DNA from 4 places in the Desulfoplanes formicivorans genome. Region 4 is predicted to be linked to each of the others. Evidence: predicted binding sites of a transcription regulator. Region 4 holds the regulator's gene; each other region holds the start of a gene.
The links. Region 4 encodes sigma-54, which starts transcription at its own class of promoters, with help from an activator protein. Its sites were predicted from a motif close to CTGGCACGGNNNNTGCTT; they were not measured.

Region 1: the regulator sigma-54 is predicted to act here: its motif matches at 4,629-4,646, upstream of flgB (flagellar basal body rod protein FlgB).
Region 2: the regulator sigma-54 is predicted to act here: its motif matches at 3,544-3,561, upstream of DPF_RS05955 (OmpA/MotB family protein).
Region 3: the regulator sigma-54 is predicted to act here: its motif matches at 3,541-3,558, upstream of fliJ (flagellar export protein FliJ).

What each region holds. Positions count from the first base shown of each region.
Region 1 is NZ_BDFE01000015.1:620,443-627,593, forward strand. It holds gene DPF_RS07580 (FliH/SctL family protein) at 1-677, opposite strand, end outside; gene fliG (flagellar motor switch protein FliG) at 670-1,689, opposite strand; gene fliF (flagellar basal-body MS-ring/collar protein FliF) at 1,693-3,291, opposite strand; gene fliE (flagellar hook-basal body complex protein FliE) at 3,347-3,673, opposite strand; gene flgC (flagellar basal body rod protein FlgC) at 3,686-4,123, opposite strand; gene flgB (flagellar basal body rod protein FlgB) at 4,123-4,533, opposite strand; gene DPF_RS07610 (tetratricopeptide repeat protein) at 4,886-5,455, shown strand; gene DPF_RS07615 (IMP cyclohydrolase) at 5,663-6,262, shown strand; gene hflX (GTPase HflX) at 6,259-7,151, shown strand, end outside.
Region 2 is NZ_BDFE01000015.1:222,343-229,493, forward strand. It holds gene DPF_RS05940 (ATP-binding protein) at 1-598, opposite strand, end outside; gene DPF_RS05945 (ABC transporter substrate-binding protein) at 598-1,701, opposite strand; gene DPF_RS05950 (motility protein A) at 1,862-2,746, opposite strand; gene DPF_RS05955 (OmpA/MotB family protein) at 2,749-3,483, opposite strand; gene DPF_RS05960 (NADH-quinone oxidoreductase subunit N) at 3,773-5,200, opposite strand; gene DPF_RS05965 (complex I subunit 4 family protein) at 5,203-6,717, opposite strand; gene DPF_RS05970 (Na(+)/H(+) antiporter subunit D) at 6,788-7,151, opposite strand, start outside.
Region 3 is NZ_BDFE01000004.1:56,897-64,047, forward strand. It holds gene DPF_RS00530 (YhaN family protein) at 1-1,983, opposite strand, end outside; gene DPF_RS00535 (metallophosphoesterase family protein) at 1,980-3,245, opposite strand; gene fliJ (flagellar export protein FliJ) at 3,569-4,021, shown strand; gene DPF_RS00545 (MotE family protein) at 4,074-4,649, shown strand; gene DPF_RS00550 (response regulator) at 4,759-5,814, opposite strand; gene argF (ornithine carbamoyltransferase) at 6,056-6,958, opposite strand; gene DPF_RS00560 (hypothetical protein) at 7,115-7,151, opposite strand, start outside.
Region 4 is NZ_BDFE01000016.1:157,559-164,709, forward strand. It holds gene rapZ (RNase adapter RapZ) at 1-666, opposite strand, end outside; gene DPF_RS08660 (PTS sugar transporter subunit IIA) at 670-1,119, opposite strand; gene hpf (ribosome hibernation-promoting factor, HPF/YfiA family) at 1,123-1,665, opposite strand; gene rpoN (RNA polymerase factor sigma-54) at 1,770-3,215, opposite strand; gene lptB (LPS export ABC transporter ATP-binding protein) at 3,375-4,097, opposite strand; gene DPF_RS08680 (LptA/OstA family protein) at 4,102-4,626, opposite strand; gene lptC (LPS export ABC transporter periplasmic protein LptC) at 4,869-5,423, opposite strand; gene DPF_RS08690 (KdsC family phosphatase) at 5,429-5,950, opposite strand; gene kdsA (3-deoxy-8-phosphooctulonate synthase) at 5,940-6,746, opposite strand; gene pyrG (CTP synthase) at 6,762-7,151, opposite strand, start outside.

The DNA.
Region 1 (7,151 bases), on a different contig from region 4:
TCCCTGACCAGGGCAAAGCGGGCATCAATAGTGTTGTCGACCATGCCGTTGCTGCTTTCGATTTTCAGGCCGCCTTGTCGGATTTCTGGCGAGGCCTTGACGATCCATTGTTGCAGGTCGGGAAATGTAGCGACGGACTGGGCTACAAGATCGTTCAGCAGTGACTCGTCTTCGGGTGCACAAAAAAGGGTGATGCGTTCCCGATTGTCGATAAGGGTCAGGGCTTCATTCAGGAGATGGTCGAGAATAGGGACCCGGTCAGTGGCTATCTCCATACTTACGATTTTTTCCAGGGCCGTCTTGAGAAGTAACGACATGTCCCGGCAATATTCGGCGCGAACCGTATCCTTGTAGGCGTGTAGTTCGTGCAGGAATCCATTGAACTTGTCGGAAAGTTTCCGGCTATGGCTTGCCAGTTCTTCGTGGGCCGTGGCCATACCCTGTTCATATCCCTGCTCGTGGGCCTGTTGCTTGATGGCCTCGGCTTCGGCCATGGCCTTGGCAATGATGTCTTTGGCAGCGGCCCTTGCCCTGCTCTTGACGCGCAGGGTGTATTCCTCTTCCATCTCCTGGGTGAACCTGGCCGAATCATGGAGAGGCGCTAAGGGATCATTGCCTTGGGCATTGAGTCCCATAACAATGCGTCCGGTCCGAAATGGTTTGGGGGTGCTAGACAAGGACCTCGCCTCCTCCCTTGCCAGGGATGGCAATTCGACCTTCGGCCTCGAGCCGTCTGATGGTCTTGACAATGCTCTGCTGGGCCGATTCCACTTCAGAGAGTTTGACCGGGCCCATGATTTCCAGGTCTTCCTGGATCATGGTGGCGGCCCGTTCGGACATGTTGCTGAAAAATTTAGTCTTGAGCTCGTCCGAAGCGGTCTTCATGGCCAGGCCCAGTTCCTCGTTACTGATTTCTTTGAGTACTTCGCGGATGGCCCTGTTGTCCAAGCTGGTGGCGTCTTCGAAAACAAACATGAGCTGTCTGATCTCATCTGCCAGGGAGGCCGAATCTTCTTCGATTTCCGTGAGGATTTCCTCTTCAGTACTATGGTCGATGGCATTGAGAATTTCGGCCACTGCCTGGACTCCACCCACGTGTTTGCCTTCCTTGCCACCAATGGCAATAAGCTGATTTTGCAGAACCCTGTCCACTTCCAGGAGCATGTCCTCGGGAACCGCTTCGAGTTTGGCCAGGCGCATCATGACTTCGGCCCTGGCACCAGGGGACAGGTGCTGGAGAAGCTCGGCCGCATTGTCCGGGGGCAGATGCCCTGCGATGAGGGCCATTGTCTGGGGATGTTCGTTGCGCAGGATCTGGGAAAGAATCTTGGGGCTGACATTGTTCAACTCCTTGAAGGGTGTCCTGCCCAGATTCAGGTCCAGGGAGTCCAGTACATATTTGGCCGTGTCGGGATCAAGATTTTCCGTAAGCAGTTTTTTGACCTGGGAAGGACCGGCAATGAGCATGTCCTTCTGGATGAGCATGGTTTCGTTGAATTCTTTGAGGACTTCCTGGGCCATTTCCTTGGAAATGGTATCCATTTCCACCATGGCCTTGGATATGGCCGTGATTTCATCCCGTTCAAGTTGCTTGAAGATCGTCGCCGCGAGATTTTTGCCCAGGGCTAAAAGCACGATGGCTGCTTTTTGGGGGCCGTTTAAAGCTGCAGCATTCTCCGGATTTGCCACGGATCAACCTCCCTTGGTAACCCATTTTTTGATAACCTGCACCGCCTGTTCCATGTTCTGATCAACCAATTGCGCGGCATAGGCCCTGGCATCGCTGATTTTGGTCTGATCTTCAATGTCCTGCATGACTTCATCGTCCAACCCTTCGGCTAGAGCCATACGGCCTTCACCCTGGGGCAATTCCTCGGTCACGGCCATGTCCTCGCCCGAAACCTTGGGCTTGATAATGGTCAGGATGACCGGTCTGACGATGAGCAGAAGGAACAGCAGAACCAGCAGAGCATTGAGCAGTGGCTTGCCGATCAGTTTGAAATAGGTGGAGACCGTATCACTGATGGTGGGCACAGGCTCTATTTCGGGCTTGCCAAAGGAGATGTTGGAAACCTCGATGGAGTCGGCGCGTGTTGCGTCAAAGCCCACGGCTTTTTCAACCAGGCTGCGGATGCGGTCCATTTGTGCCGCCGACAGGGGCTGATAAACGTATTCTCCCTGCTCATTGCGTTCGTAGGTTCCATCTACAATGACAGCCACGCTCAACCGGTCGATCTTTCCTAGCGGGGACACCGTGTGCTTGTCCACCTTGTTGATTTCATAGTTGATGGTCGAGGTGGTCCTTGATGTGGATTGTGAAGTGCCTGTGGCCTTGTTGGGGGCGGCCTGGTATTCGGCTTCAGGAACCCCTTGTTCGATCATGGAATTGCCCGAACTCTCTTCCTCGCTGCGCTGTTCGCTGCGTATCACGGAACTGTCGGGGTCATAGATTTCTTCCCGGGTATTTGTCTGGCTGAAGTCAAGATCCGCAGCCACCCGGGCAATGACTCTGTCCTGCCCCACGATGGGCGCGAGCATTTGTTCGATGCGCTGTTCCAGATTGCGTTGCAGGTTCTGCTGGTACTCGAATTGCGTGCTGGTCAGGCCGATGCCTTCTTCAGCCTTGGGCTGGTAAAGGACCTGTCCCTTGGTGGTGGATATGGTAATATGTTCGTCTGTCATGCCCTCCACGCCGGTTGTCACCAGATTGACAATGCTTTGTATTTCCTGCCTGGAAAGGGTGGTTGAGGGCTTCATTTTCAGAACTACGGATGCGGATGTGGGGGCCTGATCTTCGATGAACAGGCTTTTGTCCGGAATGACCAAGTGCACCCTGGCCGAGATGATATCCGGATATTCGGCAATGGTCCGTGCCAGTTCTCCCTGCAGGGCGCGCTGGTAGTTGATGTGCTGGATAAAGTCGGTCTGTCCGATCTGGGTTGTGTCGAAAAGTTCAAAGCCCACACCCTGGCCGTGTAGGGTACCGGCTCCGGCAAGAGCCAGACGGAGATTGTAGACCCTGTTTTCTGGGACCAGGATGGTTGATCCGTTGTTTTCCAGCTTGTATTTGACGTGTTCTTTTTCCAGAAAGGCCACCACCCGGGAGGCATCTTCCTGGTAGAGATTGGTATAAAGAACCTTGTAGGACGTCTGGTTAAGCCAGAAAAGCATCAGCAGGAAAACGACGATGACGCTGACACACAGGCCGGTGACAAGAATCCGTTGGGCCATGGAGCTTGTGGACCAGAAGGATGTGATCTTTGATACTGTTTTTTGCGCAAGGGGATGCATGGTCTCGACTCGGTGAAAAGGGGTTCAAATGGTCATTTTCGGACGTTGCAGGCACCTAGAACTGCATTTTTACGAGTTCCTTGTACCCTTCGAGGACCTTATTGCGTACCGCCGAGGTCATGCGCATGGCCATGCCTGCTTTCTGCAATGAGATCATGAGCTCATGGACGTTTTGTCGTTCTCCCGAGGCAAAGGACTTGATCATGGCGTCCTTGGTTCCTTGCAGGTCATTGACCTTGCCCAGGGATTCTTTGATGGTATCGGAAAAAGAGCGGGTGCCGCCGGTTTTCTGGGCCATTCCCGAGGCTTGACCGGCAGTCTCCTGGGTCCCGTTGGTCAGGGGATTGGTATAGGCCTTGAGGGCCACTGGATTGATAGCCATGAACCATTCTCCTTATTTGCCCAGTTCAAGGGCCTTGTTAAACATGGTTTTTGTAGTGGAAATGGACGTTGCGCACGCTTCGTAACTGCGCATGATGGTCATCATGGAGGCCATCTCCTGGACCACATTGATGTCCGGATAATTGACATACCCGTCTTCCCCGGCATCAGGATGCCCTGGATCATAGACACGCCTGAAGGGACGGGGATCATCGCGTATGTCATCCACTTCCACGCCATGTAATTCCCTTGTCAGGGCGTTTTTCATCTGTTTCTCAAAGGTCGGTTCAGCAGGCACTGCCTTGAAGGATATTTCCTTACGGCGATAGGGGAGCCCATCCGGCCCCTTAGTGGTATTGGCGTTGGCCAGATTCATGGACACGACGTTCAGGTGGGTTCGTTCGGCCGTGAGTCCTGAGGAGCCAATGTCTATGGCGGTCATGAAATCCATTACTTGCTTGCCTCCTGAATAGTGGTTTCCAGTCCATCAAAGCTTTTTTTGAGCACAGTGGCCATGGCGTTGTACAAGAGTGTGTTTTTGGCCATGCGGGACATTTCCTTGTCTAGGTCAACACTGTCTTTGCCCTGGACGATCTGAGGGTTTAATTCTTTGATTAAGGTTCCCTGGCAGGACTCAAAAGCAAATGGTGTTGGCAGGTGATTGGAAGATGTCCGTGTCATGCGTTTTTGGGGGTCAATCTGAAGGGCCTCTTGGAGCTCTTTTTCAAACTCAAGTCGCCGTTCCTTGTACCCCGGGGTATCGATGTTAGCGATATTAGCAGCGACAACATTTTGACGTTGCAAACGCAGGTCAAGGACCTTTTCCGTCAGATTCATGTGTTGAGCAAAGAGTGATTTCATGGTTGTTTCGAGTAAAAAATCTTTGGATGGCAAATGGTTGCAAGGATGATACGCCTCTATTTTCCTCGCCCGGATACGCTGTATTGTTTCAGGCCAAGCAACCTTTGTTCCAGAATGTCCTGCAGTTTCTTATTTGTTTTTAATTTAAGAATAAATTGTCCGGCATGATTTGTGCATTAAGCTGGGCGCCGGTATGCTTGATCAATTCTTTGGCACAAGGTTTCTTATCCGGACAGGGGGTACCCCTGTCCGGACTGTCGGAAAATGCAAGCTGACCGGAGGAAAGGAAGTTGGCCCAACCATCATGTTCCAAGCCATGGGCAAGCGCGCAATCAGCCAGGAGGGAAAAACAATGAGCAGTCATTTGGATTACGAAATCAATAAGGAACTCGGCGAGTGTTACCTGTTTATGGGAGAACTCGACAAGGCTAAGGATTATTATGAAAAAGCGGCCCAGAGTAACGGCATTCACCCTGATCCCTATCTGGGTCTGGCCACCATTGCCGTGCAACAGGGCGAGCTGGACTCGGCTATGGAGATGTACCGAAAGGCCGCATCCATAGAGCCCGGGGACAAGGCCCTGGCAGGCATGGGACTTATTGAAATGGAAACCGGCAATACAAATCGGGCGTTTGAACTTTTTGCCCAGTCCCTGGAAAAGAATCCCGAGAATATGATAGCCCTTTTCGGGGTGGTCCAGTTGGGACATGTCTGTGACAGGCTCGAAGAAGTCATTCCCTTTCTTGAAACCTATCTGGCCATTGACCCCGCCAAGCATGAAGTCAGATATTCCCTGGCCGGATGTTTTTTTGCCCTGGGCAAAAAGGACATGGCCGCAACGCATCTTCAGACCATTCTGGCGGCCGATGCAACCCACAAGGATGCCCGGGAGCTGCTTAATCAGCTGGAAGAAGAGGTCTAAACCGCCCTTTTTCGGACAGAGGACCCTTTATTGACAATAGGCACCATCACGTCTTGCGCGAATGTAAGACGGGATGGTGCCTATTGTCTTGCCTATTGCTGCGGTTTCTGGCAATCACCCCCATGATCAGTGGTCTGATCACATGGTGCACCGGTCCGTTGGGAGCGGTGCGGTCACAACATAACAGGATGCCAAGCGAGGAATAGAATGGAACTGCTTCCGATCAGGCGCGCGCTTCTCAGCGTGACGGATAAATCCGGGCTGCCCGAACTGGCCCGTTTTCTGGTGGACAATGGCGTTGAACTGGTTTCCACGGGGGGGACCAGAAAGATGCTGGCCGATGCCGGTCTTCCGGTCACCCCGGTCAGCCAGGTGACCGGATTCCCGGAGATCCTGGGCGGCCGGGTCAAGACCCTGCATCCCTGCATTCACGCCGGAATCCTGGCCGACAAGGACAACCCGGATCATCTGGCAACCCTTGAGGACAAGAAGATAGCACCCTTTGATCTCATCTGTGTCAATCTGTACAATTTTGCCCAGGCGGTTTCCCAAACCATGGATCTCAAGTCCGCCGTGGAGCAGATCGACATTGGCGGACCCACCCTGCTTCGGGCCGGGGCCAAGAATTTTCATTCCATGACCGTGCTTCCGGACATTGCCGATTATCCCGCCTTCATGCAGGAGCTGTCGGCCCATGACATGAAGGTTTCCCTGCCGTTCAGGCGGGCCATGGCCGTGAAGACCTTTTCCCTGATTTCCGCCTATGATCGCATGATCGCCGACTATCTGGGGAGGGACGACCTATAGCCTCCAAACTCAAGGGAAATCTGACCGGGCTCAAGCCCGGTCAGATCAAACGGCTGACCCGGCTGTACAACCGGAGGTTTCCGCCCCGGGGAGGGTACTTGCTGGAACAGGCGCGGGAGCTGGCCCTGCTCAGCCAGGACATTTCCCGGCAGATCGGTCTGGTCATTGATCGCAAGGGACGGCCGGTCATGGTTGTCATTGGCGAGCATGATGCCATGCTCATTCCCGAACTGACCGGTTTCCGCACCAGTGCCGGCCGGCTCCGGGGGGTCAGGTTCTTGCTGACCAGGTTCGGGGACGCGGTCATCACTCCGGAAGACCTGATGGATATGGTTTTCCTGCGTCTGGACTCCTTTGCCGTGCTTTCGGTGCTGGAAGGCATGCCGTTTCGGCTGCACTGGGCCCATCTGCTCCCTCCTGGTGCGGGCGATACCCCGTACATGGTGCATGCTCCCCGGCCCTGGGACCGGGTGGATACGGATTTTACGGCCCAGGCAGAATCCCTTGAAGAGGAATTGGCCCGTACCGGTCAGCGCATTGAGACCGGAGCCAGGGAGGGCAATGCCCTGCTTGTGAGTGTGGGCACGGAACCCAAGCCGGTCCAGAAATCCCGCCTTGATGAACTCGCGGATCTGGCGAACACGGCCGGGCTGGAGGTGGTTGGCCGAATCGTCCAGCGGGTCGCCCGGGTCAATCCCAAGCACATTCTGGGCAAGGGCAAACTGGCCGAGCTGGAGGTTCTTGCTTTGCAGCACGGTGTGGCCGTGATCGTTTTCGAGGGGGAACTCTCACCCACCCAGATGCGCAATCTTTCCCGGTTGACCGAGCGCAAGATCCTGGACCGGACCCAGCTCATTCTGGACATCTTTGCCCAGCATGCCGTGACCAA
Region 2 (7,151 bases), on a different contig from region 4:
GGGTTGACGCGGCAACAACCTGGTTATCGGCAACCACGGCTATGTACTGGGGCTGATCCGTCCCCAGTTGGTCAAGAAATGACTGCTCGGGATAGATAAAGGCGACAACCAGAAATCCCAGCAAATGACGATTTCGGCTGTAAATGGGCTTGCGAACAAGATGGTTGAGACGCCCCTTGGCCACCAGAAACCGGTCAGAAGGCCCTGAAAAGCCCATGGGGCAGAAATCGGCTTCCGAAACAGGATAGGCACAGTTGATGGTCTCATCCGGCCCCATTAGCCATGCCGCCCGAACAGAAGCCTGCAAAGTTGATTGGGCCAGCACGTTCCTGGCCTGCGACCACAATTTGAGCTGAACAAGAACCCTCAAGGAATTGTCCGCAGCCATTCTTGCCGCATGCCGGCGGTTGAACAGCAGACGATTTTCAAGCATCTGCTCCACCAGGACTACTTCCCGATGGAGTTCGGAAATCACGGTCTGCTGCTGAAGATGGATGATGTAGCTGAAAACAAGCGCGCCCACCAAGGCGAGCAGACACAGGAAAATCAGCCACGCATTGAGCAGCCGTTTCTGCAGAGAAATATTGGAAGAGCTCATTATTGTTGTTCAATCAGCGGCATGGAGGTGTACACCGCATCAGCCGCCATAAGCAGGGGAAGCGGGATCTTCTTGGAGAGCATGGCCGCACGAGACGTGTTAAAGACAATGGCGAATTCGGGCGCATCCACAATGGGGAGATTGCCGGGATGCTGGCCTTCAAGAATTGCAACACCAAAAAGCCCGGCCGCATACCCCATGGATTCGAAATGGACGGCTGCCCCTCCAAACAGGCCAAGCCGGCACAATTCATAGTTGATAGCGAGCTCGGGAAGGGAAGAGTGGACAAGGGTCCATGACAAAATGGCCCTGCCCGAAACCGGACGGCCCTGTTCATCGACCAGCAGAAAGGCCAGAGGGAAAATGGCGTCAACGCTTGTGTCCCTGTTCAATGCGTCAACGAGCTGCTTGTACTCACGAAAGGTACGAACCTGGCGGAGCTCCCACTCAACAGGCAAGGAGCCCCTGTTCTGCTCGGCTTCCAGGAGCATCTGACGGTACAGGGCCTGACCTGTGAAGGACTCGTCGGTGATGCCCACAACCCGACGGCATTGGGGTAGAGCCTGCTTGAGGACCTGCAGGGTTTTGTACAGGTAGAGCTTCTCGTAAATTCCGGTGATATTTCCGCCCGGATACGAACGCGACTGCATGAACCTGTGCGTCTGGTTGTAAACTTCCGGAGGGTTGTTCAGCCCGGAAAAGACAACGGGGCGAGTTGCATCTCCGGCAAGATCAAGGCCCACGGTACGAAAGGCATTATCGTCAAGGGTCATGATCAGGTCGGGATCAAAGTCCTTGATGGCCCGCAAGGCAAGATCACCCCGTTGCCGAATCTCGTCCGGGGTTATGTACTGCGTCTTGGTCAGCATATAAAAATGCTCGAAAACCAACCGCCCCTTGCCAAGGCGTTCGGTCAAAGCCCGTTCAATGCCGCGAAACTGCGGTGCCCCGCAGATATGATCAGGGCCATAGCTGTGGACCACAAAGACCCGAAACACCTTGTCGTTTTTTCCGGCCCAAGAAACCGCCGAATAAGCGACAACGCCTACAATGGACACGCTGATCACGAAGACCTGAAGAAAACGGGAAACGAAACATGGCATGGTGGTCAGTTTGCCCGTATTGTCTGACAGAAGCAACGAAAAAAAATGCAAAAGCCTCTTGTTTCCAACATACTGAAAACAAGCGGCTTTATTTTTTCGAATACGGATTAACTGCAGAGTTGTCCTACAATTTTAGGACACGCACCAACCCGGACCCCTGTCAGGACCGGGTTGGGACCGTGTGCAACGAGGTCACGGCAGATGGTCCGGACAGGTCCGCTGTTTCTTCCTGGTGGCGCGTGCGTACCATGCGAATGTACTTCTGGCGAATGGCCTGAAAATCACGGGTTGTAGCATACCGCTCGGCAGGAGCGAGAAACGAGGCAAGGCGCTTTTCCAGCTTGCGCGGATGCTGTTCCTTCCTGATGGCCAGTACTCCCTCAAGAATGATCGAGGCGTTGAGCAATTCGTCATTGGTCCTGCCACGAACACTTTCGGCTAGGGGAGTGCAAAAAAACTGATTGAAAACGATCCCGTACAGGGTCGAGGTCAGGGCCATGGGAATGGTCTGCAGGATGATCTCGGTATCACCGAGTCCGGAAAGCATCCCGATGAGCCCGATCACGCTTCCGGCCACCCCAAAAGACGGGGCAATACGCCCCATGTTCCGAAAGATGACTTCGCTTTGTTGACGACGATTTTTGAAAAAAACCATTTCCATGGACAGGATTTCCCGGATTTCCTCTTGGGAGTACCCATCAACCAAGAGTTCAAGTCCATTGCGTAGAAACGCGACGCCGTGCTTGCCCGCACTCTTTTCCAGGCTCAACAGGCCGTGACAGCGGGACTTGATGGACAGCTCCAGCAGGGATTGGACAATGGACGCTGGCGGGGGAGGGGTTGTGGTGTAGATATGTTTGCAGGTTTTGAATGCCCTGATCAAAGCATCATAAGGATGACTCAAAAAAATGGCGCCGAGGGTGCCGCAGACAACAACAGCCAACCCGCTCAGATTCAGAAAGGCAAGCCCATTGTCCATGAACACAAAGGCCATCAAAAAGATACACAGGCACACGGCCGCTCCATAAAAGTTCTTTCTGGTCATGATCATGTTCCCTGACGGTTTCTGGTCAAGAAAATCTCAACCCGTCGATTGTGGATTCTGTTGGCCCGGGACGTGTTGGGTACCCGGGGATCGTTGGCTCCACGGCTGCTCACCGTGATCCTCGAGGGCGCAATACCGCCCTCATGCATAAGCCAATGGGCAACGCTCATGGCCCTGGCAATGGCCAGTTCCCAATTTCCTGCAAAGGTCGGGGTATGCACGGGCATCCCATCAGTATACCCGATGACTTCCACGTCCAAATGAGATTGCTGCAAAACAGGGAGCATGGACTGCAGCAGGGAAAGGGCCTCGGGCTCAAGCTTGTCTGAAAGATGGTCAAAAAGAAGCGGCTTCTCCAGGGAAAAAGCCTTCCGATCCGGCGTGTCCTGGCTCTGTTCCTCATCGCCTAAGCGCAAGCTGGGAGCGGTCTTTGCCTCCACACCGGCGGAAATATCCCGGTGCACGGGCCGCACCTTTGCGACCCGGGACTCGGGCCGGTCAAGTTCTTGACGTACATCCTGAGTTGAACCAGTCAAGGCCTCACTTACCTCTCGAAAAAAATCGCGCTTGGCGCTGGCATAGACAAACAGAACCGCAAAAAGGATGAACATGGTCATCATCAGGTCCGACCAGGGAACCGACCAGGAACCGGGATCAGAGCCCTGATCCGGGCTCTGATCGAGCAACCCGGCCATGGTTTCCTCATGGTGCGTCAAGGGAGTGCGAGGCTTGTACATGAAATCCTACAGAATGGAAAAAAGAGTCAAAATTCTGTTGCGCCATAAACACCTACGACAGAGCAAGGACAGTGCCGTTTTCAGATCTTCAGGCAAAACCTGCCGCTAATCCGCCAAAAAAAGAGGCGTGATTCCGTACAAGGGAATCACGCCTCAGGGCGTTCATGAAGCACAAGGGCAAGGAAGATGGTGCGGATGAAGCAGAGCCGGTTGAGAATGTGTGCTGATCACCCGCAGCCACAAAAGTTAGGTGGTAGCCACGTAATCAATCCTGCTCGCTACAAGGGAGCTAGACCCCCCATATGGAACGGGTGGCGGCCAAAGCGGTCTGGTACACGCTTGAGGGGATACACCCGAGAACCAGAACGATTCCTGCCAGTCCCAAGGCAGTGAGCCTGGCTCCGGGGGAAAGGTCAATGGTCCGTGGAGACTGTGCCTCACGGGTGTAGGCGTACCTGACCAGATTGAGGTAATAAAAGATGGAAAAGGCCGTGTTAATGGCCCCGAGAATGACCAGCCAATCGTACCCATGACCCCACAGGGAGGTGAACAGAAAGAGCTTGCCCGTAAATCCCATGGTCGGGGGCATGCCCACCAGGGCAAAGGCCCCGACAGCCAGGGCCAGGGCATAGGCTGGCGCGTACTTGTACATGCCGGACAGATCCTCCAGTTCCAGATTTTCACCGGTGGGGGAGATCCGGGCAATAACCCAGAAGCAGGTCAGGTTCATGAAGACGTAGGCCAATCCGTAAAAAGCGGCTGCAGCAAGTCCGCTGGCTGTTCCGGCCACAAGTCCCATGAGCACGTACCCGGCATGGGCCACACCGGAATACCCCAGGATGCGCTTGACGTCCTTCTGGGCCAGAGCGGCCAGGTTGCCATAGGTCATAGACAGGGCGGCCAGGATGGCCAGGACGTCGGTCATGGCAACACCCGGCAAAACCAGATTGGTGATCCGGATCAGGGCCACAACAGCGCCGAGTTTGGGCAGCGTGGCCACAAACGCGGCTGTCTCGTTGGTGGCTCCCGTGTACACGTCAGGACACCAGAAATGAAAGGGAAACAGGGCCAGCTTGTAAAAAAAGGATATCAGAAACATGGTCGTTCCGATCATGGCGATGGGACAATCCATGGAGATCTTGCCGGTCAGCTCGCCCAGATACGAGGTGTGGGCGCAGGCCAGAATAAAGGAAAGGCCGAACAGGGAAATGGCTGTGGCTGCCGCTCCAAACAGGATATACTTGATGGCTGCCTCGGCCGCCGGCTTGTCCCCCTTGCGCAGGGAAATGAGCGAATACAGGCTGTAGGAGGAAATTTCCAGGGCGATGAACATGGTCATCAGCTCCACCGCACTGGCAAGGAGCATGAGCCCCCAGGTGCTCAGGGCGAGCATGAGGTAGTAATCCGTACGCTTGAAGGGTTCCACTCCGGGAAGTTTCTTGCCGTTGAACACCGTGATGCAGAAGCCCACGGCAATGGCCAGCTTGAAAAACTGCGACAATCCGTCAACCCGGTAGGCATCGGCGAAAAACATGCCCTGACTACCCAATCCGGCAAAAGCGATGAGAACGCCCACCAGAGAGGTCCATGCGATCCATTCGGTTTTTTCGGTTTCACGTCTGCATATTGAAACCAGAAACAGGGCGGCAATGAACAGAAGCAGAAAAAGCTCGGGGCCGAGGGTGACAATGAAGGAAATCATGGGGGAGTTGGTCATCGTTACTGCACTCCTTGGCGGGACATCGGGATGGAGACGGACATGTGGGTAACCAGATCGGGTCGCTTATCCTGCAACACGGTCTGCACCCGCTTGATGGTTTTGGGAATGGACGCGTCAATGGTCAGCCTTGTCAGGGTAGGGGCCAGACCAAGATACAGGACCAGCACAGCCAGGGGCAGGATATAGGCCCACTCGCGACGGTCCAGATCAGGCAATTCCTTACCTGCGGAAGGAGCACCCCAGGCGAGCTTCTGCAGCAATCTGAGCATGTAGGCTGCTGCGAGCATGGCTCCGGGAATGGCCAGAGCACCGACAATGACGTTGTTTTGGAAGGCTCCGATCAGCACCAGAGCCTCGCCCACAAAGCTGTTGGTTCCGGGAAAACCCAGAGATGACATGGAAAACAATCCGAAAAAGCCGATATACGCGGGAAGATATTTGGCCAGACCAAGGTTATCGGCAATCTCCCGACTGTGAGTTCGTTCATAAATGGCCCCCACGAGCATGAACAGGGCGCCCGTGGTGATACCATGGTTCAGCATCTGAAAGACCGCGCCTTCAATCCCCCGGGTGGTGAAAACAAAGATTCCCAGGGTGACAAACCCCATGTGAGCCACCGAAGAATAGGCAATGAGCTTTTTCATGTCCTTCTGCCCCAGAGCAACCAGACCGCCATAAATGATGGAAGCAATGGAAATGGCGATCATCAGCGGAGCAAAATACACGGAAGCATCAGGAGTCATGGGCAGGCAGAAGCGCAAGAACCCATAGGTGCCCATCTTCAGAAGAACAGATGCCAGCAATACACTACCGGCAGTGGGCGCCTCCACATGGGCGGCCGGAAGCCATGTGTGAAAGGGAAACATGGGCACCTTGACCGCAAAGGCCAGGGCCAGGGCCAAAAAGGCCCAGAACTGGAACCTGAAGGAAAATTCGCTTTCCATGATGACAGGAATGGCAAAGGTTCCGGTCTGGAAATAAAAGGCAATGATGGCCACCAGAAGCAGGGTGCTTGCGGCCAGGGTGTACACGATGAACTTGATGGAAGCGTATTTGCGCCTGGGGCCGCCCCATACGGCAATGATCAGGAACATGGGCACGAGCATGGCTTCCCAGAAAACATAGAACAGAACCATGTCCAGGGCGGCAAAAACCCCGATGCACACCGCGATCATTAGCAACATGCAGATGTGGAATTCCTTGACCCGTTTGCCAATGTAGTTCCACGAGCAGAGCACACACAGGGGCAGAAGCAGAATGGTCAGCAGGATCATGAGCAGACTGATTCCATCAATGCCCAGGTAATAGGAAAGCCCCCATTGGGGAACCCAGGGAACCTGCTCCACGAACTGGAAACCCGTGGCGTGGATGTCGAACCCGATGAGCGGAAAGGCCAGGGCCATTTCCACGAAACCGGCTGCCAGGGTGACCAGCCGGATCGTCCGGTCGTTACGCAACCAGGCCAGAAGAAACGAAACCGCAAGGGGAAAGACGATAAGACTCGTGAGGGTCATGAATGCCGACTCCGATCAGATGGTTGAGGCCAGGAACGCACCCGGCCGTGGGTCTGATGCCATGTTTGTGTTAGAGGATGAAATAGACCGCAGCAATGATGCCAACGCCAATCAGGGCGGAGAGGCCCACATAATCCGACAGTTTGCCTGTCTGGAGTTTGGCCAGAAAACCTCCAATCCCCACAACCGAAGTGGCTGTTCCGTCCACCACCCCGTCAATGGTCGAAGCATCAAACCGGGAAGAGCCGCGGGCCATGTCCAGAAGTCCGGCAAGCCCCACCTTGCGATACACGGAGGTCCACCAGGAATCCACAAGGGCAACAGGATACTTGGCCAGAAACAGCCCGATCCATCCCACGATGCGATAGAGAAAATCAAAATCAAAATTCCGCCCCTCGTGGGGAGCTATGACCTTGCGGCAGATGTAAAAGCCA
Region 3 (7,151 bases), on a different contig from region 4:
AAGGAGCCATTGCTTCATCTCGCGGGGCGTGCCCGCCTCAATGCCAAGGGGGTGCCAGAGCCCTTGCCAGGCAGCTGCCAGTTGTGTCTCGGCCTCCTGAAGGAGATTCTTTTCTCCGCTCAGATCGTCAATGCGAGTCGTCAGCTCCTTTTTTCTCATTTCCAGATTCGCCCGCTTGGCAACCAGATCCGAACCGGCACGCAGGGCATCGGCAACCGTGTCCGCCTGCAAAACATACGTTTCATAGGTTTGGGGAAGATCACCCGAGGACGCGAATGCGCTGACGGCCTGGGCCATATCCTGGCGGCGTTCAATGTACAGGCCCTTGACCAGATCCCAGCCCTGGTCCCTGACAGCCCGTGCTGTATTCAGATCCTCCATGGTCGGAACATGGTCCTGCAGCAGCAGGGCCCCCAGTTCCTGTTCCACACCCCTGAGTTCTTTTTGGGCATCCCCAAGCCGGGTCTGCACGTCTTTGCGGGTCTCGTGCAGGTCTTCAAACCTCTTTTCATACATATCAAGGGTTTCACTGACAGGCAGAGGAACAGCTGCCAATTCGTCCATGGTTCCGGCAAACCGACCCAGCGAGGCAAAAAGGGTTTCCAATGCCTGCTGTGCTTCGTGTACCCGCTGCTCCGTATCGTCCAGACGCGGTTCAAGATCCCCGGCCTTGCTGGCAGCGGCAATAACAGCCTTTACTTCCCGCACATCCAGGTGGACCGTTGGAATATCTGCCAGTTCCCTGGAAAGGGCGTCCCGTTCATCAACAATTTCCTGCACAAGATTCCTGGCGCTCTCCTCTTTCTGGACCAGCGCCTCGTGCTTGCTGGCCAGGGTCGCCACCCATTTCTTGTTCCCCACAAGGGGGCGCAACTCCTGATCAGCAGCATCCAGGGACATATCTGGACGAACGCTCTTGAGATGCGCTCTGGCCTCATTGCGCAAAAGCCGTTGCTGGGCGGCCAGACCAGGTCGGTCTTCATGAATTTTTTCCACGGCACCCATGGCCTTGAACAGGCGGACAATCTCGGCTTCATGATCCAGCAGATCCTGCCGGACATGAAACGACCTGACCTCCTGTTCAAGCTGATCCAGTTTGGCCAGGGCCTTGTTGCGATCCTTTTCTCCGGTGCTCAGATCTTTTCTGGCCAGGGCGCAGTCTTCTTCAAAATGTTCCGGCAACAGGGGAACATCCCTGAGCTCTTGAAGACGTTGCATAACGGTTCGACGTTCGGCCAGGGCCCCCTTGACCCGGAGAAGACGTTCCAGTCGGCTCTTTTCCTCGCTCAAACCGCGGATAACCTCTTCAACCTCCCGGATCTGCCCAAGGGTTTCATCCCATTGCGCATGCAGCCGTTTCCACTCGGCCACAGGAAACGTGGCCTCCCTGAGCTGCTTTCGAGCCTCCTTGTAGCGGATCAGGGCCTGGTTGATCACCTTGGTCGAAGCCCTGGGCTTGAACAGGTCTTCAGCTTCGGCCCGCAGGTCGGCAACCACCTTTTTGAGTCCTGCCGTGCCTGCAGCAGCACTGAAAAGCGCCTGGCCCACATCCCCCGACTGATCCAAAAGTTCCCGACCTCCGGCAACGAGCCGATCATGATCAATGCCATACAGGTTCTTGAACAGGGTCTCATCAATGCCCTGGGGCAAAAAAGAGGCAAGAAGGCCCTCATCCAGGGCCTCACCACTTGCGGGATCGAGCATGGTTCCCTTGTTGCCCTTCCTGCGCACGAATTCCAGAATCCGGCCATTGGTCAACCGAAGCCGGCCCCCGATACGCAATTGGGCGTTGGAATGGTTAAAATTATCCCTGGTGCGGGCAGGGATACCAAACAACCAGGCAACCAGGGCCCGAAGAGAGGTGCTTTTTCCCGCCTCGTTGTCCCCGTAGATAAGATGGAGTCCCTGCTCGCCCCCGGAGAGATCCAGGGAGGTATCCGAGAATCTGCCAAAGGCGATCAGGTCCAGCCGATCGATCCTCATCCTTTTCCTCCCATGTTCATCAATCGTCCCACAAGGAGCTGCTTGGCCTCATCCACCAGCCGGTGCACGGTTTCGGGATCATGAACATCACATCCCGAATCAGGGTCAACAGCCTCCACGGGAAGTTTCTGCACCAATTCGTCTACAACAGCAGCCACCCCGGGAATGGCTTCAAAATCACAGGGCGTGGCTTCGATTTCATTGAGCATATGCGCGAAACCGGAATCTTCGTCCCGGCGGGTCTCCCGATCGGGTTGCTCAGAAGTTGCCAGTTGCATCCGCTCCACCCAGATATCGCCGTCTCCGATCTCCGCCCCGAGCATCCGGATCCGCTGCAGCCACGTATGGGATCGCGCGGCCAGTTCCTCGGCCATCCGGGTAGCGCCCTGCAAGCAAACCCGCACGGCCAGGGGTCGTCCTTGGGCATGGCGCTGTTCTTCCTGAAGGGCCGTACGAATGCGCTGGCTTATCTCGTTTGCATCATGGGCCTCGTTTAAATCAACAGGGCATACCGCCCAGCGAAAGACGTCCAGGGCAACAGGTTCAACCCCGATAACGGTTGTATCTTCCACCGTGACCAGCATGCACCCCTTGTCGCCGGTTTCCCGTATATGCCGTCCCTGAATGCATCCGGAAAACACCACCCAGGGATCATTGCTCACTATTTCCCGCTTGTGCACGTGTCCCAGTGCCCAGTATTGGTACCCCCTGGCCCGCAGGTCATCCAGGGAACAGGGCGCATACACGCCATGCCCTTCACGCCCATCCAGGCTGGTATGCACAAGGCCGATGTTGAACATGCCGGGCCGGGCAGCGGGATAGTCGCGCACCAGATTGTCCTGAACATGCCGGTCCTTGAAACTCTGGCCGTGGATGGCCACATTGCACTCATCCAACACAACCGTTTGGGGTTTGCGGGAAGCAAGCAGGGTCATGTTGGCCGGAGCGGCCAGGGCCCTGGTCATGGTATTGGCCGCATCATGATTGCCGGCCACACCAATGACCCGGATACCCTTCCGGTCAAGACGCCCCATCTGACGGCTGAAAAAAATGCCCGTGCTGTAGTCCTTCCAATCCCCATCATACAGATCCCCGGCCAGAAGCACGAAAGCAACCTGTTCCTCAATGGCCAGATCAACCAGATTTTCCAATGCCCTTCGACAGGCATTGCGAATGGAGGCAACAGGAGCCGACTCATATCTGGACAGACCTCGAAGAGGGCTGTCCAGATGGATGTCTGCGGCATGAATGAATTTCAACATGATGACCTCATCACCTGCATACTGTTTTCAGGACATGGGGGTTCTTTTCCCTTCAGGCAGCCGTATCGCCACTCGGTGCAACTTGGTCCCAAAAGGATTTTTTTGCAAGACATGCCAGGATGATCCCCTGCACCATTCATGAAGAGCACCTCCCGACCATGACCCGAAAATGCTCCGGAAAGTCAGTGCTCATCTGATTGTGTACGGTCTGTTTGACAAAAGGCGGCCTTTTCGGAGAACCTCTCTTCATGTAATGAGGCACATTCATTGTCCAACAACGGGCCTCACAGATTTTTTGGCATGAAACCAGCTTGGAGCTGCCCATGAGTCGGTCTTTTGTCTTCAAACTCGCATCCATCCTGCAGTATCGTCTCCAGCAGGAAGAGCAGGCCCAGCTGGCCTTTTCCCAAGCCAAGACTCGCTATGAACATCAGGGCCGACTGGTCAGGCAGCTTATGGCCCAACAGCAGACCTGTGATGCCCAGTTCATGCAGCAGCAAAGCATGACCCAGGCCGAATTGTGGCTGTGGGGCAACTACAAGAAACGCATTGAGCAAGACCGTGCACAGGCAGAGACACTTCTGGGGGAATATGCCCGGGACGTGGAAAAAAAACGATCGCACCTCATCGCCTGCGCCAGAGACCGCAAGCTTCTTGAAAAACTCAAAACAAACCAGGCCAGAGAACATGCAAACAAGGAACGAGCCCTTGAACAAAAGGAATTCGACGAAACAGCCACCCTCCGCTTCGACAAAGCGGGTCCCCAGACTGTTTGAAGCGTTGATTGCCGTAGGCCTGATCAAGCTTTTCCTGTTGGGTTGTTACGGGATGAACCACTGGTTCGCCCCCAGCGGATCGTTTCTGCCCCGGATCCAGGCGACCCGGGTGGTGGAGGCCCAGGCGGCCCAGCCCCCCCAGACAACCCAACCGGGCAGCACGGCTTCGTCCAGCAACACGGATTCCAAGTCCGGCAGCCAGCCTGAGACCACCAAGCCAGGCTCAGCCCAGCAGGAAGATCTTGGCAGTGCCCTGCAGAAATGGACGGAACTGCGTGAAAAACAACAGGCCCTCGACCGCAAGGAAGAAGAATTGCGCCGTCTGGAAAAAATCCTGGACGCCAAACTGCGCAAGGCCCAGGAGATTCAGGACAGTATTCGCAAGATGCTTGACGAGGCTGACGTCATGAAAAACAAGAAAATCAAGCACTTGATAGATGTCTATTCCAACATGAAAGCCAAGCAGGCCGCTTTGGTCCTGGAATCCCTTGAAGAAGACATTGCCGTCAAAATTTTGTCGGGCATGCGCGGCCGCAAGGCTGGCGAAATCCTTTCCTATGTCACTCCCAAAAAAGCGGCATTGCTCTCGGAACGGTTGACGGATCTGCGGATTCCCTTTGCCGAGTAGTCAACCTGCCGTACTGGCAGACCAGCACAAACGCCGGGTTGAATGCACACAACAGCATTCAACCCGGCGTTTTCACTGGCACCGGTCACCAAGGTACAAATAAAAGGGGTTATTCCTTTTCCAGAACAAACCCCTTTTGCCGAAAAAGTCGCAAACACGCGGCTGCTGCGTCACGATCATATAACCGCCCTGCATTGGCCTCGATCTCTCCCAGGGCGATATCAAGGCCCAACCCCGCCCGATAGGGCCTGTGGGAGGACATGGCCTCCACCACATCGGCAACAGCTATGATCCTGGCCTCAAGGAGAATCTCATCCCCCTTCAGGCCGTTGGGATACCCGCCGCCATCAAGGCGCTCATGATGCTGCAACACGATGTTGGCAACCGGTTTCAGAAAATCCACCGTTGAAATAATATCATATCCAAGCTGGGGATGATCCTTGATCAGGGCAAATTCAGTGGGCCGCAACCGTGTTGGCTTGGCCAGGATATCCGAAGGAATGGCGATCTTGCCAAGATCATGGATCATTCCGGCAAGACGGATGGTCTCCACCTTTTCATAGGGCAGACCCATTTCCCGGCCAATGGCTGTGGCCAATTCCGACACCCGCTGCTGATGGCCGGCCGTATAGGCATCCTTCATCTCCCCGGTGAGGGAGATGACATGAACGATGTCGTCAAAGGCCCGCCTGAGATCGCTTAGGGTCTTGTTGAGCTTGCGCGTGCGCTCGGCAACCTGGTCCTGCAAGATTTTCTGATGACGCAGGCTTTGCTGCTCAAGGCTTCTTCGCCGCAAGGCATTGCTTACGTTGATCAGCACCTCGTTGACCCGCACCGGCTTGACCAGATATCCATAGGCTCCAAAATCAAGGGCAGTCTCGGCCAAACCGGAATCATCAAGACCCGTGACCATGATAATGGCCGTGTCCGGATAGCTGCTCCGCAGGCTTCTCGCCAACTCCATGCCATTGTCGCCCTTGAGATCAATGTCACACAGAACCAGATCAAAGGCCCTGTGATCACATGCGGCCACGGCTTCATCGGCATTGCTTGCAGCAACGCAGTTATAATGGAATGACTCGAGCAAATCCTTCATGAATGTGCGGATTTGCGGATCATCATCCACCACGAGGATATGCACCAGGGACGGATCCGTTGGCTTCATGTCTAGCTCCTTTTGATTCAATAAACACCGGCTTGGAACACGAGAAGTCAAGGCGGGCCATGAAAATGGCGACCATGCCTGCCAGACATGATGCACTGCCGGGCAGGCACCTCCGACCGGGAAAGCCAGCGCTGATCCTGCCCTGATTGCGTGCTTCCGCCCTTCATCGCGAAAGCCCCTGGAGGTCACGTTCTGCTATCTCTAAGGGGATCACGCAACGCGCTATCATCCCCGCCGTACGTTACGACGTATAGACCCACTCAAGAATGGCCTTTTGCATGTGCAACCGGTTCTCGGCCTGATCCCAGACAAGGGACTGCGGACCTTCGAGAACCTCTTCGATGATCTCTTCCCCGCGATGGGCAGGCAGACAGTGAAGGACCTTGCATGACGCATCTGCCAGGGCAAGCATGTCCCCATTGACCTGAAAACCGGCAAAGGCCTTTTCCCGTTTTTTCTGCTCCTCTTCCTGTCCCATGGACGCCCAGACATCGGTGTTGATGTAATGGGCTCCCTCAACGGCTTCCCTGGGATCATGGGTGATCCAGATCTTGGCTCCCATTTCCGAGGCCCGTTCAAAAATCGCCTGATCGGGCTCGTATCCCTTGGGCACGGCAATGTTCAGCTGAAAGGGAAAGTACACGGCTGCGTTGATCCAGGAATGAGCCATGTTGTTGCCATCTCCCACCCAGGCAACCACCAGGTCGGCAAAATCAGGAGTCCGCTCGTACATGGTCAGCAGATCACTCATGATCTGGCAGGGATGATATTCGTCGGTCAGGGCATTGATCACCGGAATGGAGCCGTATTGCACAAACTCCTCCAGTTTTTCCTGACCAAAGGTCCGGATGACCAGGCCGTCCACAAAACGGGAAAGGACCCGGGCCGTATCCTTGAGAGGTTCGCTGCGACCAAGCTGACTGTCGCGCGGCGTCATGAACATGGTCTGCCCGCCAAGATGGCGGATGGCCACTTCAAAGGAGGTGCGGGTTCGGGTGGAGGCCTTTTCAAAAATGAGGGCCAGGGTCTTGCCGGCCAAAAGATCGCTCCGGAATCCGGATGTTTTCATCTCATGGGCACGGCGAACCAATGCCACAGCCTCGGACTGTTTGAGGTCCCTGATACTTAAAAAATGATTCATAATTAATGGGGTAGACGTAGAAATGTTGAAAAAACAGAAACATGCACAACGACAAAAAGCCAAGAAATGGCCATATACGAGAGCATGGGATATTGTAAAGCAAAGAACTCCTGGTTTCCTGACTCGCCCGGGAACGCACCGGCAAGCACGTTGAGGGGGTTACCCGTGAGCACCTGACGCATGGCCCGAAGATGTC
Region 4 (7,151 bases):
GGCAAAAACATACTTGGCCACGGCCTCATCCTTGCCGGAAAAGGGCCGTAATTTTTCATCAAAATACGGATTGGGCAAAAACCTCAAATCCAGCACGATATCTGCTTCCGCCGGCACACCGTATTTGAATCCAAAGGAAATGAGATGAACCCGTAAACCCGAGGCGCTCTCCCTGGAAACGGTCCAATGTTCCTGGATGATTCGGCGCAGATCATGGACCGAATACGCAGATGTGTCCACTACAAGATCGGCCTGTTCCCGAATGGGAGCCAGGATTTCCCGTTCCATGGCCACGGCCTGCTCCAGGCCGGCCACGCGGTTTTCAAGGGGATGGGGACGTCGGGTTGTGGCGTAACGACGCAGCAGAACATTGGTTGCGGCTTCAATAAAAAGAATCCTGGGAACGACCCCCAGCTTGTCCAGTTCTTCCCGGGCAAGAAGCCACTGGTCCATGAAATCCAGTTGCCGCAGGTCCATACCCAAGGCAATCCCCCTGTATTTGCTGTTTTTTTCTTGAGCAAACAGAGTGACCAGGGCGGTAAGGATGCTTGCCGGAAGACCATCGACACAAAAAAAACCGAGATCTTCAAACACGTTGAGAGCGGTACTTTTGCCTGCCCCGGACAAACCGGTCAAAATGACAACAGGGGGTGTGATCGAACTCACAGGCTACGCCTCCTTGAGGAGGTTGCACAAGGCCATCTTGTCAGACGCATTGAGAAATGCCTGCCGAAAGGAAACATCTTGAAGGAGTCGGGAAATATGGGCCAAGATCCGCAAATGCATTCCTGCCACATGTTCCGGTGCCAGCACCAGAAAAAAGATACGGCAGGGCTTGTGGTCCAGCGCGTTGAAATCCAGTCCTTCGAGGCTGCGACCAACAACAAGCCCGACCTCCTGGATCCCCTCCATCTTGCCATGAGGGATGGCAATGCCGTCACCTATCCCCGTTGTCCCGAGCTTTTCCCTGTCCAGAAGAACCGAAAGTATCTTTTCCTGATCAAGTTCGGGCCACCTTGCCTTGAGGGGTTCAATAAGTTCGGCCAGGACCTCCTCCTTGGTCCTGGCCTGCAAGTCAGCGATTACACATGCATCATCGAGAAAATCAGCAAGTTTCATGTATCAAATCCCAGGATCAATAAGACCGAAATCTCCGTTTTTGCGGTGATAGATCACATTGACCCGTTCTGTTTCAGCATTGAGAAAAACCAAAAAATCATCTTCGAGGCTGTCCAGCTGCATGGCCGCTTCATCCACGCCCATGGGCTTGGGAGAAAAACGGTCCGAGCGGACAATAGTCGGGGTTTGCCCCTTGAGTTCCGTTTCATCGGAAAAACTGATGACATCAAATCTGCCGGTTGCCCCCTTTTTCCTGACCTTCTTGCCCTTGTCGCGTACACGGCGCACCTGGGCCTCGAGCTTGTCAAGGAGCAGGTCCACCGTGGAGTACATGTCTTCGCTCTGCTCGTTGGCCGACAATCGGAGGTTGTCACCGGTGAGGACCACATCTGCCCGATGACGAAACTTTTCCACTTCAAGATTGACCTGGAGATCAGCGTTATCCGGATTGGGGACATACTTGGCAATCTTGCCAAAACGACCCTTGGCATACTCGCGCAGATGATCTGAAGGCTCGAAGTTCTTGAAGTTGAAGTTCATATTCATAGAATACCTCCTGGATAAAGGTGGGTACACGACAACACATGTATGCCGTCCCAAACACGGCTCCAAGAAAGTTTCCTTGTACTCCGGAAAAAGCCCTGGGAGAATCAGAAAAATTTTTTGCGCCTGGAAGACGATTCAATATTCAGGGCCGAACGGTACTTGGCCACGGTCCTGCGCGCAATATTCACCTCAAGAATGTCCTTGAGCATTTTGGAAATTTTTTCGTCGCTGTACGGCTTTTTGGGATCTTCTCCTTCAATGATCTTCTTGATGGCCACCTTGACACTTTCCGAACCCACCTGGGTCCCGTCGTCCAGATCCAATGCGCTGTTGAAAAAATATTTGAGTTCAAAAATACCGTGAGGTGTTGCCAGGTACTTGTTGGTGGTGATCCGGCTGACCGTTGACTCGTGCATGTCAATATCAGCAGCCACATCCTTGAGGATAAGGGGTTTGAGGCGTGTGGGTCCGTAATCGAAAAAATCATGCTGAAACTTGACGATACTTTCCACCACCTTGAACAGGGTCCGCTGACGCTGCTGCAGACTCTTCATCAACCACTGGGCAGCACGCATTTTTTCATGAAGATAGGATGAGTCTTCCTTGCTTGTCCGCCCCTGCATGGTCTCCATGTAAAAGGGGTTGAGCTGCAATTTGGGCAAACCATCGTCATTGAGGACAATGATATAATCATCGTCATACTTGTACACGTAGGCATCAGGGCTGACATAAACCGAGGTGGAAGATCCGTAACTGGCACCGGGCAGGGGATCCAGGGCGGTAATGACGTCAAGATATTCCTTGAGATCGTCCTTGGCGAGCTTGAACTTGCGCAAAAGGGGCTTGTACCGGCGTTGCTCAATGTCTTCCAGATGATCCTCGATAAGGGACCTGAGGATGGGATCATGGTCGTCAACAGCATCAAGCTGGATGAGCAAACACTCCTTGGCCGTGCGGGCAGCAATGCCAACGGGGTCAAAATGCTGGACAACCCCAAGCACCCGCTCCACGGTTTCTTCCGATACCCCAAGCTGTTGGGCAAGGTCTTCCACACTGGCGGCCAGATATCCGGAAGAGGTGAGGCTGCCAATGATCATCTCACCAATGCGACAATCTTCTTCGTCTATATCGGAAAGATGGAGCTGCCAGAGCAGATGACCCTCAAGGGAGGGCTTGGCCGAAACGCGGCCTTCATAGGAACTGATCTCTTCCAGGGACTCACTTTCATACCCCTGAACCTGTCGGGTGGTACTGGAAAAATCTCCCAGATAATCTTCCCATTCGGCATTCTTGAGGAAATCTTTTTCCTCAGTTGCCAATTCCTTCTTGTCATCCTGTCCTTTGGTCTCGGCCTCCTGATTGCTCTCCTGCTCGGACTTGTTTTCGCCCTGACCTTGTTCGTCGAGCATGGGATTTTCCAGCAGTTCTTCCTGAATCACGTCCAGCAGCTCTACCCGCGATAGCTGTAAAAGCTTGATCGCCTGCTGCAATTGAGGGGTCATGACCAGCTGCTGAGTGAGCTTGAGATTTTGTCGTAATTCCAGAGCCATAAGTATTCTCGTCGAGGCAGGACTACCCGGGCGTCAAAGAGTGCCCGGCTAAAGAAAGGTTGCAAAAATGTTATGAATTATTTCAATAAAGTGAAAAAAGGATCATTCAAGTTTGCCTGCACTTTCCTTGTGCCACAGAAGCAAACCCCTTGCAATCATCTAAAGGGTGAAATCTTCTCCAAGATAAATCTGCCGCGCCTTGGGATTATTGACGATCTCGTCAGGGGTTCCTTCAAGGATGATCTGCCCATCATACACAATGGAGGCACGATCGCAGATATTGAGGGTCTCCCGGACATTGTGATCCGAAATGAGCACTCCAATACCCAACTCCCGCAGGGAACGGATAATCTGCTGGATATCCTCCACAGCCAAGGGATCAATACCGGCAAAGGGTTCGTCAAGAAGGATGAAGGTGGGGTCCTGAATCAGGGCGCGAGCAATCTCCAGGCGTCGGCGTTCTCCTCCGGACAAGAAGGCTGCCTTTTGATGGGCAAGGCGGGTAATACCCAATTGCTCAAGGAGATGATCGGCTTTTTCGTTGCGCTTTTTCCTGGACAGGCCCGTGTATTCCAGAATGATCATCAGATTCTGGCGAACAGTCAGCTTCTTGAAGATGGAACTTTCCTGGGGCAGATAACTGACGCCGCTTTTGGCCCTCTGATGCAAGGGCCACCGGGTGATTTCCTGGTCCCCCAGAAACACCGAGCCCCCATTGGGCCGAATGATTCCAACAAGCATGTAAAAGGTGGTGGTTTTCCCGGCACCATTGGGACCAAGCAGACCGACAACCTCACCATCCTCAACCTGGATGGTGATGCCTTTGACAACCCGTTTCTTGCCGAAAATTTTTACGAGATCATGAGCCCTGAGAATCGCCATGGTATCACTTCGTCTGTTGGGGGCGGGAAAAGAAAATGGCCTCGACCCGTTTTTTGCCACCAATGATCTCGCTGCGATTATCCCGCGTATACAGCTTGATGATTTCCCCGCTGATGGTGTTCTTGCCGTCTTCAAGGCGGGGACTTTCTTCCATCTGCAACATCTCCTGCTGCTGAAAATAGATGGCCTTGCCGCAGAACCCTTTTTTGCCCTGACTTTCCAACCGGACATTGTTCAGGGCCACAATCTTTTCAACATTGGAAAGATCCTGGGACGGCTGGTCATTGCCCGGGGTGGCCGTGGAAGTGGATGTTTCATTCTCGGCAAGATAAATGATCAATTTCTCGGACCAGATCCTGAAATCATCGCGCACCACATGCACATTGCCTTCAAAGGAGACTTCATTCTTGTCAGGGCTGTAGAACATGCTGTCCGAGGTGATGGTGGTTGCCACCCTGGCCTCCTGGGCCATTCCCGGTCCGGGCCACAAACAGATAATCAGGGCCAGCAATCTGCAAAGATAGTTCACGCCAATGTCCTTGGTTGTAAGCTGAAAACGGTTGACTGATATACATCCGAAACCATCCGGCCCTCGCTCATCTCAACGCCGGTGGCGGTGCAGGGAGAACCGGAATGCAAAGATGATCCGCCATCCCCATGGGATCCGCAAAACACCTGTGCAATTCTTTGGGCAAGATATCCGGAAGAGACGATCCCGTGCATCGCCATTGTTCAATGATGTCGTGACTGCTGCACATCCCGCCTGCAACGCTAGGGTGAAGGCAGAGGCGAATCAGCCATCAAAACCGCCTTTACCTGCCCGTGGGCCTGCACGCGTTTGGTTGCCAGTTCCAGAGTGGCCCTTTGGGAAGTCAGGACCATATCCTTTCTGCGGATCTCCACATCCTTGTTGCACAACAAAAGGGAGCTTGTCCCGTTGTAGTGCAGGCTTTGGGTGGTCAGCACACTGCCCTGGTACCGCACCAGCACATGGGACCAGATATCCGCCTGATCGTTCTTCTGATCAATCCGGCCATGATCGCCTTCAACATACACCGGGGTGCTTTCTTCTTCCTGGAAATAAAGGATCTCGGGATCCGTGACGAACACGACGCCCTGGTCCTTGCGGTAATCAGCACTGGTGGCATTGAGGGTCCACAACAGGCGGCCCTTGCTGCCCTGACGCAGGGTGACTCCCTGCAGTGAAAGATCCATATTGAGGGACGGCGTTTCCGGGGAGACGGACACATCTTTCCGAAGATGCCAAATGGTCAGAACAATGCCCGCAACGGCAACAACAAGAAAAAGGCAGATTGTCTTTTTCATGCTGCTCAATCTGCCCAGGTTCGCCACAGTCCATCCAACCGTTGCTGGGACTGCAGGATGAAACGAATGGCCTCTCTGACCGCCCCCTGCCCACCGTGAGCGTTGGCGATCCACAGGGCCATGGATTTGATCTCGGGCTGGGCATTGGCAACGGCCATGGGCAGACCAACCACTTCCATGGGACCGACATCCACCCAGTCATCTCCCACATAGGCCATTTCCGAAAAGGCAATCCCGGACTGCTCGCTTATTTGGCGCAAAACCGGAATCTTGTGATGATGGCCCGGATAATAGTACTCAATACCCAGTTCCCTGACCCGGGTGGCCACGGCCTTGGAATCAAGTCCGGAGATGACCCCGATGGCAAGGCCTGCCCGCTGGGCCAGCTTGATGCCCAAACCATCCTGAACATTGAACCGCTTCAGGATGTTGCCCTCCTGATCATAATACAAGCCGCCGTCCGTCAGCACCCCGTCCACATCGAGCACGAGCATCCTGACCCTGGCGGCACGTTCCTCAGCATTCATGAGGCACACTCCAATGAGCCATCAATTCCTTGAGCAGGGTTTTGGTGGTACGCAAAGGCCAACTGTTGGGACCATCACAAAGGGCCTTGTCCGGATCAGGATGCACTTCCATGAACAGGCCGTTACATCCTGCAGCAGCTGCCGCACGGGCCAGCAAAGGCACGAACTCCCTGCGACCGCCCGAAGCGCTGCCCAGGCCTCCGGGAATCTGAACCGAATGGGTGGCATCAAACACCACAGGACAGGCAAACTCCTTCATGATGGCCAGTGACCTGAAGTCAACAACCAGATTATTGTACCCAAAGGACGCTCCCCGCTCGGTCAGCCAAACCTTGTCGTGGCCCACGGAACGCATCTTTTCCACAGCCGGTTGCATATCCCATGGAGCCAGAAATTGGCCTTTCTTCACATTGACAATCTTGCCGGTTTGGGCCGCTGCGACCAGCAAATCGGTCTGACGGCATAAAAAAGCCGGAATCTGAAGGACATCAACAACCTCGCCCACAGGTCCAGCCTGCTCGGGAAGGTGAATATCCGTTATCACGGGCAGACCGCTCTCCTCCCTGATGCGCCCCAGCCATTCCAGTCCCCTGGAAAGCCCAGGTCCTCTGAAACTGGTTACCGAAGTGCGATTGGCCTTGTCAAAGGAACTCTTGAAAACAATGGGCAACCCGAGTTCCCCGGCAATGGCAGCAAGTTCCAGGGCGGTATCCCTGGCCAATTCAAAACTTTCCAGGGCACAGGGTCCGGCAATCACAAAATGCCTGGTCAATGAGAGTTTGAAGAGTTCATTCATGCCAAAAGGGGGTTGTTACTGCTTGTATTCAATGGTTGCCTTGACAAATTCCCGAAACAGCGGATGGGCGTGCAGGGGATTTGAATTGAATTCAGGATGGAACTGGCACCCCACAAACCAGGGATGATCCTTGAGTTCCACGATCTCCACCAAGGTCTCGTCAGGAGAAAAGCCGCTCAATATCATGCCATTGGCCTCGAAATCCTTGGCATACGCCTTGTTGAATTCAAAACGGTGACGATGACGCTCGCTCACCTCGTTCTGGCCATACGCCTCAAAGGCTCGAGTACCCTTTTTCACCCGGCAGGGATAGGCCCCAAGGCGCATGGTTCCGCCCTTATGGGACTCCTTGTTGCGAACCTGCAGGCTCTGCTTGCGGATGTCGAACCACTCCTTCATCAGATA